Halorhodospira halochloris: one gene and its partner. The protein of the gene in region 1 interacts with the protein of each later gene in a pairwise test. Links are inferred from orthologs where the notes say so. Each region holds a gene or a part of one and is shown on either strand. Other genes may lie near its edges.

Region 1 (5,199 bases):
GCAATGACGAACTCACCACCAATAGCGATGACTGGACGCGACCACTAGCCTTATGGGCTGAAAAAACCCTAGCGAACGGCAATCACCATATACTCGATGACGCCTTACCTAAATTGGAAAGGACTCTAATCAACGCGGCATTAGCCTATACTCAAGGCCATCGCCAAGAGGCGGCCCGACTACTAGGTTGGGGACGCAACACTTTGACGCGCAAGATAAAAGAGCTAAACATAGGAGAAAATTAGATACCCTTATACCTCAGCCTTAGGCGTCCTCTCCATAAGTTCAGTTACTGCACGTGCAGGGTCTATGGCCCCACTAACCAGACGATAAACACATGAACAGATGGGCATTTCTATAGCATAGCGCGCTGCTAAGGAGTAGAGTTCAGCGGCAGTGCGTGCCCCCTCAACAGTACTACCTACTACCTCAAGGGCTTCATCAATAGCCGCTCCTCGGCCGAGCGCCAGCCCGAAACGACGATTGCGGGACTGATCATCGGTACAGGTCAACAACAAATCACCGAGACCGGCAAGGCCGATTAGGGTGCGCGGATCAGCACCTAAGGCCGCGCCTAGCCGAGTGATTTCAGCCATTCCGCGGGTCACCAAGGCAGCCCGGGCGTTAGCTCCGAGGCCCATACCATCACTGACTCCAGTTGCTACGGCTAAGACATTCTTAACCGCACCGCCGAGCTCGACGCCGACCATATCGGGGTTGGTGTATAGGCGAAAACGCTCGCAGTGAAACGCATCAACCATCTGCGCAGCAAAATCATCACTGCTCGCTGCTACGGTCATGGCAGCTGGTAGACCTTGCCCTACCTCAGCAGCAAATGTTGGACCGGAGAGCACAGCGATTTGGGGCTCGGGGGTTATCTCCTGTTCAACGATGCCGTGCAAAAACCCGCCCGAATCGGCATCTAGCCCCTTCGTAGCCCATGCTACACGCTGCGGCCTGAAAGGTGCTAGCCGGCGTATAGTAGCGCGAAAGGCTACACTGGGGGTAGCAACAAGGATCCAGTCGCTGCCCGTAATGGCAGCAGCGAAATCAGCGGTTGGCTCAATGGTGTCAGGCAGAGGACATCCAGGCAGGTGACGCCGATTCTCACGATCGATGACCATCGCTTGGACATGATCGGCATCGCGCGCCCAGAGCCTGACCTCGTGTTGATTGTCTCCTAAGACCTTCGCTAGAGCACTGCCCCACGCTCCAGCGCCGAGTACAGCTATTCTATCTACCAAGGTAGCCCCTACTGTTGGGTGGCTTGCTGACGTTGTTGTTGGTAAAGCGCTTCGAAATTTACCGGAGCCAGTAACAGTTGAGGGAAACCGCCTTTAACTACAAGATCATTTATTGCCTCACGGGCAAAAGGAAAAAGTTGCCCCGGGCAGAACGCGCCCAGAACGCGATCAAGTTCCTGGTTCGTAAACCCCTCCAGGCGAAATACTCCACCCTGCTTAACCTCACATAGATAGGCCGTTTGCTCATTGTTCTTAGCTGTAACGGTGACAGTTAGGAGGACATCGTAGGTATTCTCATCTAAGTTTTTGGCTCTAGAACCGAGTTCTACATCGACCTGCGGCTTCCACTCAGACCGAAAGGCCTCAGGTGTGTTGGGAGCCTCAAAAGAGACATCGCTTAGATAGACTTTAGCTATCTGAAATCTTTGTTGCTGGGCATCCTGGCCACCTGCTGCTGTTGCGGAGGAATCCTTGCCGTTACCGTTAGTATTATCTTCAGCCATTTTTGATAATCCCTGACGAGTCTTGAGAGTTTGAAATGATGCTTAGCCCTTGGATTTGACATCTTCAAGTGGATACCCGGCATTAACCCAGGCGTTGAGACCGCGTTTAAGGCGATAAATTTTAGTGAACCCCTTCTTGCGAAGCTTCCTGCCCATTTTTGCGGCCTCTTTGCCGCTCTCGTCATATACAATAAGGGGTGAGTCTTCGGCGACCTGCTTGCGGAGTCTGGTCAGCAATTGCTCAATCTCCGCCTCGGGCATGTGAAAGGCCTGGGGCAAGTGTCCTTTATCGTATTCGCGGCGGGCACGTATATCGATAAACTGAGCCGATTCGCGGTTATAAAGGCGAGTGGCTTGTTCGGCGTCGATAGGTTTAACGCCACTGTACCAGTGGAACAGCTCGCCACCTATCCAGTAGATGAGGATAAGTAGGAAGGCGAAGGTCATACCCCAATTGGTCAGTGCGAAATCGATAAACTCTTCCATAGGTTAGCGGTGCCTCATCCTCAACAAAGTATCTGTGTATAGCTCAATTCTAACATTGAAAGGTTACGGGCTGGCTCAGCTACTTGAACATAGGGCATGATACCAGCAGGTTTGCCTTGCTGCAGGCTCGATTGCAGCTACGACTATTAAGTAGGAGCAAATGCCGCGCAGAATGTGGACAAAAGCATACTCTTGCACGATACGCCCAATACCTCTGATGGCATTTCTGCTCGCATTAGCAGCGCCCGGCCATGGCGCTGAGTACGATAGCGAGCGTGAGCATCTTGAGCAATTGCGGCAACAGCTCGAGGAGGTCGAACAGCAATTAGCTGAGGACCGGGCAGAGCGTGATGAAGTTGATGAACAGTTGCAGCGTCTTGACCGCAAGGTCAATCAGAGTGTTGAGCGCCTCCAGCAGTTACGTCGCCAACGTGCATCGCTGCGAGAGAGTATAGAAGAGCTTGAACAAGATTATCGGCAAGAGCAAGAAAGGCTCAGCGAGCAGCGCCAGGCACTACGTGAACAGATAGTAGCCGCATATGCAGCTGGCGAAGATGCGCAGTTGAAAATGCTACTAAATGAGACTGATCCAGGAACCGCGCAACGCCTGCTGGCCTACTATGACTACTTCCACGAGGCTCGTACCGAGCGCATCGAAGATCTGCTCGAGCAGATAAGCAGCCTTATCGATATGCGCCGTGAACTAAACGCGGAAAGAAGTGAGCTGCTAGCTCTCGAAGAGAGCGTAACTGATGAGCGTGATAATCTGCGCGAGAAGCGCGCTCAGCGCGATCGCTATCGCCAGGAACTTGAGCAAAGGATTGCCGAACGGGGACGCTCAGCTCAACAACTTGAGGCCGACGTAGCTGAACAGGAGTCGCTGCTTGAAGAGCTACGCCAACGTTTGGAAGACATTCCCGAAGATTTAGACATAGACAATTTAGCTGAGGCTCGAGGCAGTCTCCCGTGGCCAGTGGAGGGTGATGTCGAGGCCGAATTCGGCGAATCGCGTGGCGGTGGATTGGAGCGCACCGGAATTATAATTAGCGCTTCTCGCGAGTCTGAGGTAGTTGCCGTCGGTCCGGGCCGGGTTGTTTTCAGTGATTGGTTGCGTGGTCTCGGATTGCTAGTCATTATTGACCATGGCGAAGGATTTATGACTCTTTATGGCCATAATGAAGCTCTCTACGTTGAATTAGGCGATTGGATCAATGCAGGTGATCGCATCGCGACTGTAGGCAGCAGCGGAGCTCGGCAAGCCCCTGGCCTCTATTTCGAGATACGCCGTGGGGATGAGCCGCAGAATCCGATAACATGGTTACGCTAGTGGGTCATTAGCAGATTGAATAGTTCATAACCCTAAGGAGCTACAATGCATAAGCTGCGTTCCAGCTGGCTCGCCCTAATCATCGCGACTGCTTTTTTAAGCGGCTGCTTCAGCTTAAACGGCTTGGGAACAGCTCAGGCAGAAGATAATTCACAGGAGCTTTTCGAGACATCTGAGAAGCTCCCCATGGCTGAGCTGGAGCTGCTTACTGAGGTATACGGGCGTATCAAGCGGGATTATGTCGATGAAATAGAAGATGAAAAACTCTTCAAGGCGGCTATCCGTGGAATGCTAAATGAGCTAGATGCCCATACCAGTTATCTAGACGATGAGGAATTGGAAAAACTGCGCGAAGGCACGCGCGGTGAATTCGGTGGCATAGGGCTGGAACTGAGCAGCGATAATGGATTTGTTCAAGTTGTCGCCCCGATCGACGAGACGCCGGCTAGCAAAGCTGGGCTCAAAACAGGGGATATTATAACTAGGGTTAACGGCGAATCGGTCCGCGGTATTGGGATAAACCGTATAGTCAATAAACTCCGGGGTGAGCCGGGGACGAAGGTGAGTCTGACGATCGTCCGCGAAGGTGCTGCCGAACCGCTCTCATTTGAGCTAGAGAGAGACATAATCAAGATCCAGAGCGTGCGCTCCAAGACGCTTACTCCAGGTTACGCCTACGTACGCATAAGTCAGTTCCAGGAAAGAACTGCTGCAGATCTGCACAAGGCATTGGATGATTTAATCGAAGAAAATGAGGACAAAGGCCTCAAGGGGATGATCCTGGATCTGCGTAATAACCCCGGTGGGGTTCTTAATGCGGCGATATCTGTCAGTGATGCATTCTTAGAAGGTGGCCAGATAGTTTACACTGAAGGCAGGGCTAAGGATTCGCGTGTCGATTTTGATGCTAGCGATCAAGACCGCATCGATGGGACACCATTGGTAGTTCTGATTAATCGAGGTTCTGCCTCAGGCTCAGAGATAGTCGCAGGTTCATTACAGGATCGCGATAGGGCGATCATCATGGGACAAACAAGCTTCGGTAAAGGATCTGTGCAAAGTGTAGTGCCCCTTCTAGGTGGGCCAGCAATGAAGCTTACTACCGCCCGCTACTACACCCCCACAGGTCAATCGATCGATAAAAAAGGTGTTGTGCCTGATATCGAGGTCGAAGACCTGCGCCTGGCCGAGGCAAAACAAGCGGAGCGTAGCAAAGAGGCAGAGCTTGAAGGGCTTATGCCTGAAGCAGAGACAGACGATCGATCAGCCGAAGAAGATAAGCTGCGCGATCTTGCGCGTGACGATTATGTCCTGTACGAGGCGCTCAACCTTCTACGCGGTTTAAATATCGTAACTAAAAACTCCCAAAAGCTCCCCCCGGGCCACTCAACTACCCCGGTGGGGAGGACCCCGTGAATCCATCCCTGGAGGCTTCATGGCGCCATCCCCTGGCGCCAAGACCTCCACACCGGGGTAGTTGAGTGGCCCGGGGGGAGCTTTTGGATGGTTCCAACTGGACAATAATCGCTCATTATGGCTACAAGATACTGCGCTATAAGCAAAAGCATGACAAATAACCAGAACGCTATTAGGGAGACTGAGTTCGCAGCTAGCAATAAACTGCCGTGGAAACTTTTTA
Region 2 (6,685 bases), 1.9 Mb from region 1 along the record:
AAGGCCGCAACCGCTGCTCTATGCCCTTTTCAAAGAGCCTACTTTCGCTCAAATGGAGACCATCTGCTGCGATTTGTTCGGCAAGCCACGGTTCGCGATTAACTAGCATAGGGATGCCGTTCTCCCGGCATAGAGCATATAGCTCGGTGGCAAGCTCCAGGAAAGATTGATCATCCAGGTCGTGTCGGCGCATCTGCAACCAGCCGACCCCCGGATCAAAGAACGAGCGTCTTATCAGATCCAGCCACGCCTGCCAGTCATCGGGCTGAGTAGGAGTAATTAAATAGAAGTCGGGTAATTGTCGAGGTTTCCCAGCACTTGCAGGCAATCTAGCTCCGGTACTCGGCATTTATTCGCACATATTCGGCGGTCAAATCGCAAGTCCAGACAGTTGCGTTAGAGTTACCGCGCTGCAAATCAATGGTTACCGCTACTTGAGGGCGCGCCAACTCAGCTGCGGCGGCTGCCTCATCGTAGTTGTTGCTGCGGCCGCCATGTTCAGCGATAAGCTGCTCGCCAAAAAAAAGGCGCAGTCGGTTGACATCAAGATCAGCAATGCCTGCCCGCCCCACCGCTGCCAAGACTCGGCCCCAGTTTGGATCAGCAGCTGCTAGAGCAGTCTTGACCAACGGTGATTCCGCTACCGTAAAGGCAACCTGCTCCGCCTCGGCACTACTTACCGCGGAACGCACCTCGACCTCCACCAGGCGCGATGCGCCCTCGCCATCAGCGGCTATAGCCTTCGCCAAATCGATGCAGACAGCATCCAAGGCCGCCTGAAAACGCTCAAAATCGGCACCCTCTCCTTCGATTTCAGGACCCACACCGGTAGCTGCGAGCAGACAGGCATCATTAGTCGATGTATCCCCATCGACACTAACCCGATTAAAAGAAAGGCCGACCGAGTGGCGCAGTGCTCGATCGAGAGCAGTATCGCTCAGCCCGGCATCGGTGGCGATAAAAGCCAACATGGTCGCCATATTCGGACGGATCATCCCCGCCCCCTTAGCTATGCCGGTAATGGTACAGGGCCCGCCACTAAGCTCGAAGTGCAAGCTAACCTGCTTAGCTCGAGTATCGGTTGTATGGATAGCCCAGGCAGCATCTTCCCAGCCATCCTCACGCAGATCGGCGCAGACATTAGGGATGGCCGCTGCCACCCGCTCGACCGGCAATGGTTCACCGATAATGCCGGTAGAAAAAGGGATCACCTGCTCAGGGGCACAGTTACAATTATCAGCCACCGCCCGACAACAGGCCAGGGCATCCGGTTCGCCACGCTCACCGGTACCGGCATTGGCGTAACCGGTGTTGATCAGCAGGTAACGCGGCGCATTACTGCTAAGATGGCGCTCAGCTATCCATACCGGCGCGGCACGGAACTGATTGCGGGTAAAGACAGCACCAGCCTTACTACCCGCGGCTAGCTCGATAAGGGTTAAATCTGGCCGTCCAGGCTGCCTAATACCGGCACATACACTACCAACGCGGACGCCGGCGACCGGCTGCGGAGTGATGGAATGTTGACAAGGGCTCATCTACAACTTCCCGCAGCAGTGCTTGTACTTCTTGCCCGAGCCGCAGGTGCAGGGCTGATTACGGCCGACCTTAGGTGATTCACGCACCACCGTATCGCTGGTCGCTGCACCACCTTGGCCCTGCTGGCCCGCACTCGACTGCGCCCGGTTACCGTCTTGCTGAGCCGAGCGCGGCCGCGCCTGAGCAACATCAGCACGAGTAGTACCACCAGCGGTGGCACTGCCCATTTGTCCAGCCGAACCACTACCAGCTGTCTGCCTACCGTCTCCTGAGGCGGCGGCGCTTGCCCCAGGGCTCATGCCCAGGGCGGCCCCTACTCCAGTGCCGCGGCCGGCAGCTGCCGCGGCGCTGCCATCGGCTGCATTCTGGCGCAACTGCTCAAGGCGCTCAGCCTCTCGCCGACGCTCCTCGTTAAGCGCCTCCACGTCCTCTTCAGCCTGAACCTTGGTCCGCAGCAAGACCGCTACCGCCTCGCGCTTGAGCCCCTCCAGCATCCGCTGGAACATCTCAAAAGCGTCCTTCTTGAACTCCTGCTTGGGATTGCGCTGCGCGTAGCCGCGCAAGCTAACCCCCTGGCGCAGATAGTCCATAGCGGCAAGGTGCTCCTTCCAGTGTTTATCGAGCACCTGAAGCATTACCGCCTTCTCGAAGTGGCGCAGCACCTCCTTGCCGGCCTGCTGCTCCTTCTCTTGATAGGCCTTCTCAACCTCATCATGGATGCGCTGACGCAAGGTCTCCTCATGCAGGCTATCGTCTTCATCAAGCCAACGCTGGAGCGGCATAGGCTGGCCGAATTCATCAGCCAGGACCTTCTCCAAGCCGGCAACATCCCACTGTTCATCTATCGACCCCGGCGGGATATATTCAGATATCACCTTATCGATAACATCTTCCCGGATCGCCTCACAGGTCTCGGCCACGTCGTCCGCATCAAGCAGTTCATTGCGCTGCTCGTAGACCACCTTACGCTGGTCATTGGCGACATCATCGAACTCGAGCAGGTGCTTGCGCATATCAAAGTTGTGCGCCTCAACCTTGCGCTGGGCATTCTCGATGACCCGCGACACCATCCTCGATTCTATGGCTTCGCCATGCTCCATGCCTAAGCGCTGCATCATTGTCGACATCCGCTCAGAGGCAAAGATGCGCAGCAGCGGATCCTCCAGCGAGAGATAAAAACGTGTCGAACCCGGATCGCCTTGACGCCCGGATCGCCCACGTAACTGATTATCTATCCGCCGCGACTCATGGCGCTCGGTGCCGATAACGTGTAAGCCACCGGCCTCAACCACTTGATCGTGACGTTGCTGCCACTGCTCCTTGCGCCTAGCGATCTCCTGTTGATCGGCGTCTTCACCAAGCTCTGCCAACTCAGCATCCAGATTCCCACCGAGGACAATATCAGTACCCCGACCAGCCATATTTGTAGCTATAGTTACCGTCGCCGGGCGCCCAGCGTCGGCGATGATTTGCGCCTCGCTCTCATTATGCTTGGCATTGAGGACATTGTGGTCGATATTTGCCTGCTTGAGGGCACTGGAGACCCGCTCTGAGGCCTCGATCGAGGTTGTGCCGACCAGCACCGGCTGACCGCGGCTGACACAGTCCTTGATATCAGCGACTATGGCATCAAACTTCTCTTCGTTGGTGCGATAGACTAGATCGTTATTATCTTCCCTAACCATCGGCTGGTGGGTCGGTATTGACAACACCTCCAGTCCATAGATGTGGTGAAACTCAAACGCCTCGGTATCGGCGGTACCGGTCATGCCGGCGATCTTCTCGTAGAGGCGGAAGAAATTCTGATAGGTAATCGAGGCCAGGGTCTGGTTCTCGGCCTGAATCGGAACCCCCTCTTTGGCTTCCACCGCCTGGTGCAGGCCATCCGACCAGCGCCGCCCCGGCATGGCCCGACCGGTGAACTCGTCGACAATAACGATCTGATTGTCACGTACCAGATAGTGAACATCCTTCTGATACACCGTGTGCGCCCGCAGCGCGGCGGTCAAATGGTGCACCAGATTGATATTTCGGGCGTCGTAGAGCGACTCCCCCTCACCGAGCAACCCTTCGGCACGCAGCAGTTGCTCGGCATGATCGTGACCCTGCTCGGTAAGGAAGGCCTGGCGTGATTTCTCATCAATCTGGTAGTCGCCCGGTGGCTCCTCTTCATCATCCGGGCTAGCCTGGCGCTCAGGAGGCTCGAGCTTGGGCACCACCCGAGTCATCGCCTCGTATAACTCACCCGGCTGCTCAGCAGGGCCAGAGATAACTAACGGGGTTCGCGCCTCGTCGATAAGGATCGAGTCGACCTCATCTATGAGGGCATAGTAGAGGTCGCGTTGCACCTTATCTTCCTTGCGGAAGGCCATGTTATCGCGCAGATAGTCGAAGCCCAGCTCGTTATTTGTGCCGTAGGTTACGTCGGCCTGATAAGCTGCGACCTTCTCCTCGCGCGGTTGACGGGAGACCACAACCCCGACTTCCATACCGAGAAAACGGTAGATCTTGCCCATCCATTCGGCATCGCGGCGCGCCAAATAATCGTTTACGGTAACCACATGGACGCCGCGCCCGGTGAGTGCGTTAAGATAGACCGGCAGGGTGGCGACCAAGGTCTTGCCCTCACCGGTCTTCATCTCGGCTATATTACCTTGGTGAAGCACCATGCCGCCGAGCAGCTGGACATCGAAATGGCGCAGACCCAAAGTACGATTGGAGGCCTCACGGACGACGGCAAACGCCTCTTCGAGAATATCGTCAAGGGTCTCACCGGCAGCCAGGCGGCGTTTGAATTCATCGGTTTTGGCGCGCAGTTGCTCATCGCTAAGTTGCTGGATCTGCGGCTCCAACTCGTTGATGTTAGCGATGCGTTTACGCAGCCGCTTCAGGGCGCGGTCATTGCGGGTTCCAAAAACTCTCTTGATTATAGTCTGTAGCATAGTTCGTTTGTCACATTCGCTCGGCGATTTTGATGCCCACAGGATACAGATAATGGCGCTTGATTGGTAATGGTGGAGACTAAGAACTGATGTCTAAATCAGCTGGAGGCACCGCAAGAACACAGACGCAGGCCGCCAAAAACAGCCCCAAACCGGCTTCACGACCACCTGCACTGACCATTAAACCGGCCCTAGAGTCGCGCCAAGGCAAGCTGTACCGGCTAGCACCACGCTTGAACTCCAACCCAGGGACCCTCAAATCCCTAATCGATCATGCCCGCGAACTCGACGGCCTGCGTCGGCGCATGCAGTTCGCTCTCCCCGACGAGATGCGCGGGCGCTGGCACCTGGCCCGGCTGGATGAAGAGGAGATGGTGTTGGTAGCCCAAAGTGGAGGCTGGGCAACGCGACTACGCTACCTCTCGCGCTTGCTGCAGGATACAGCGCAGCGCATTGGCGCGCCGCGACCGCACCGGGTGAGTATTCGGGTCGCCAGGGAGAGTAAGCGACGCAGCACCCTACAGCCACCAGGGCCAATAAGCGATCAGGCCAGCCGAACGTTACAACGAGCCGCCTCTGCCACCGCCGATCCGCGACTACGGGCAGCCTTTGAGCGATTAGCATCGCGGCGCTAGCTTAACCCAAAGCCCGCGCAACCCGAGCCCGCGACTCATCGGCTATTTGCCGGCGCGGCCTATCAGCGGGCTCAAGCGGCTCGAGGAAGGTAATCTCAACCTCAACTTCGCGCCTGCCTGCCAACCACCACACGCTCTTTAACATATTATACTCAGGCACAAGGTGCCCCAAATCGCCATTAGCACTCAGATAGCGAATAGCTACCGGCTGAACCAGGGCCTGCGCGTCGTAGGCAGCCTTAAACAACCGCGGACGGAAAGGCAGCAGGCCACGATCCTGATTAATCCGCCCTTCAGGAAAAAAAATGACTGTTTCACCTGCCCGCAAACGCTCAGCAATTTGCTGCGTCGCCCGCTCTGCGGCACCGTTAGCGCCGCGCCCAATGAATAAAGTACCTAACCAGGAGGCAACCAGGCCAATAATGGGCCAACTCTTAACTTCGGCCTTACTTAAAAAACAAGCGTCAAAACTCGCCTTCAGGGCGACGATATCCAGCCACGACAGATGATTGGCTACGCATAACGCACCCTTGAGCGGTTTACCATTTTGGTGCAGGCGCACTCCAAATAGGATCAACAAGGCCCTACTCCACACAGTCGCCGCCGCTCTACCGGCCCGCGTAGAGCCAAGCGCTGCCCCACCAACCCAGAAAAAACCGCTCACCAGGTGGAGCAAAATCAGGGGGCAGATCAGTGCTGCAAAGATGTGGCGTAAGAGGATCATTCGCCGTGGCCTAACCTCCGATCGCACAACCGCCTCATCACTCGTGACAGGCCAGCGTCAAGCAGCTTTTCATCATCGAGAACCTTAGCCTCGCCCTTAGCAATAGACCCAGCAAGCTCCTCTGGCGTGCGCTCCAGAACCTTAAAGCCGGCTCGATCACAAAACACCATGGTACCTTTGGCGTCTTTGCCAGCTAGGCGGGCTCGCAGCGGATCATCTGCAAAGCAGTTAAACTCAAACCAAGTGCCCTCAGCGAGTTTATCCAGAGAACCGAAATCTTCAGGCCGAGGAGAGCTATCGCCAGGCTCATCATTAGCGCTGATCCGCCTAAGCTCAGGGTCATCCTCAATCAAGCACTTAAGATATTCCCCTTCCAAAGCACGGAGTATCTTTGTCAGCTCGATCGGCTCCTGCATAACCAAATATAGGCCATCGGTAAGCTCGTGGAGCAGCAGCGGAATCTCCAGCACCAGGCGTTGCCGGGCGAGTTCGTCATAGGGCGCCTGAAAGCTCCAGACCAGGCGTTCCATAACAGCACAATTGCGCACCCATTCATCCGAATCAGGCCCCTCTCCTACGTAGACTAGAAGCAACAATCGTGCCCAATTATCCCTGATCAGCTGCTCCACCATTGGGGGAACTCTGCGCCCAGCTAGGCAGCGCTCAATCTCGCGCTCAACCCTAGCGCGGCCCTGCTCCACCTTCTGCCTACTGCGTCTTGCCCGGGCAACAAAATCGACCTCTTGACTAGCCGCAGCGGTCTGCTCGGTGTCGCTATCGCCTGAGGAGGGCGTGCCCTGCTCACCAGCTTCACCAGCCAATATTGAATAGGCAGCACGGTAGAA

The links. The genes of interacting proteins can lie anywhere in the genome.
Region 2: the proteins of secB (region 1) and secA interact in binary tests that used the Escherichia coli proteins (3 or more experiments, as listed by UniProt). The link is inferred for Halorhodospira halochloris from one-to-one orthologs.

The regions. Positions count from the first base shown.
Region 1 is NZ_AP017372.2:16,274-21,472, forward strand. Bases 1-2,980 are described here. They hold secB (protein-export chaperone SecB), read right to left. Parts: upstream 1,748-2,980; coding sequence 1,253-1,747; downstream 1-1,252. Other genes in these bases: glnG (nitrogen regulation protein NR(I)), read left to right, coding at 1-245; HH1059_RS00070 (NAD(P)H-dependent glycerol-3-phosphate dehydrogenase), read right to left, coding at 252-1,244; HH1059_RS00080 (rhodanese-like domain-containing protein), read right to left, coding at 1,790-2,233; HH1059_RS00085 (murein hydrolase activator EnvC family protein), read left to right, coding at 2,406-2,980. Outside these bases: more of HH1059_RS00085, read left to right, coding at 2,981-3,560; HH1059_RS00090 (S41 family peptidase), read left to right, coding at 3,606-4,976; HH1059_RS00095 (divergent polysaccharide deacetylase family protein), read left to right, coding at 5,127-5,199. UniProt on the Escherichia coli protein: One of the proteins required for the normal export of some preproteins out of the cell cytoplasm. It is a molecular chaperone that binds to a subset of precursor proteins, maintaining them in a translocation-competent state.
Region 2 is NZ_AP017372.2:1,901,597-1,908,281, forward strand. Bases 1,339-4,851 are described here. They hold secA (preprotein translocase subunit SecA), read right to left. Parts: upstream 4,482-4,851; coding sequence 1,539-4,481; downstream 1,339-1,538. Other genes in these bases: argJ (bifunctional glutamate N-acetyltransferase/amino-acid acetyltransferase ArgJ), read right to left, coding at 1,339-1,538; HH1059_RS08670 (DciA family protein), read left to right, coding at 4,571-4,851. Outside these bases: HH1059_RS08655 (thiamine phosphate synthase), read right to left, coding at 1-349; more of argJ, read right to left, coding at 330-1,338; more of HH1059_RS08670, read left to right, coding at 4,852-5,116; HH1059_RS08675 (lysophospholipid acyltransferase family protein), read right to left, coding at 5,118-5,840; HH1059_RS08680 (DUF1631 family protein), read right to left, coding at 5,837-6,685. UniProt on the Escherichia coli protein: Required for protein export, interacts with the SecYEG preprotein conducting channel.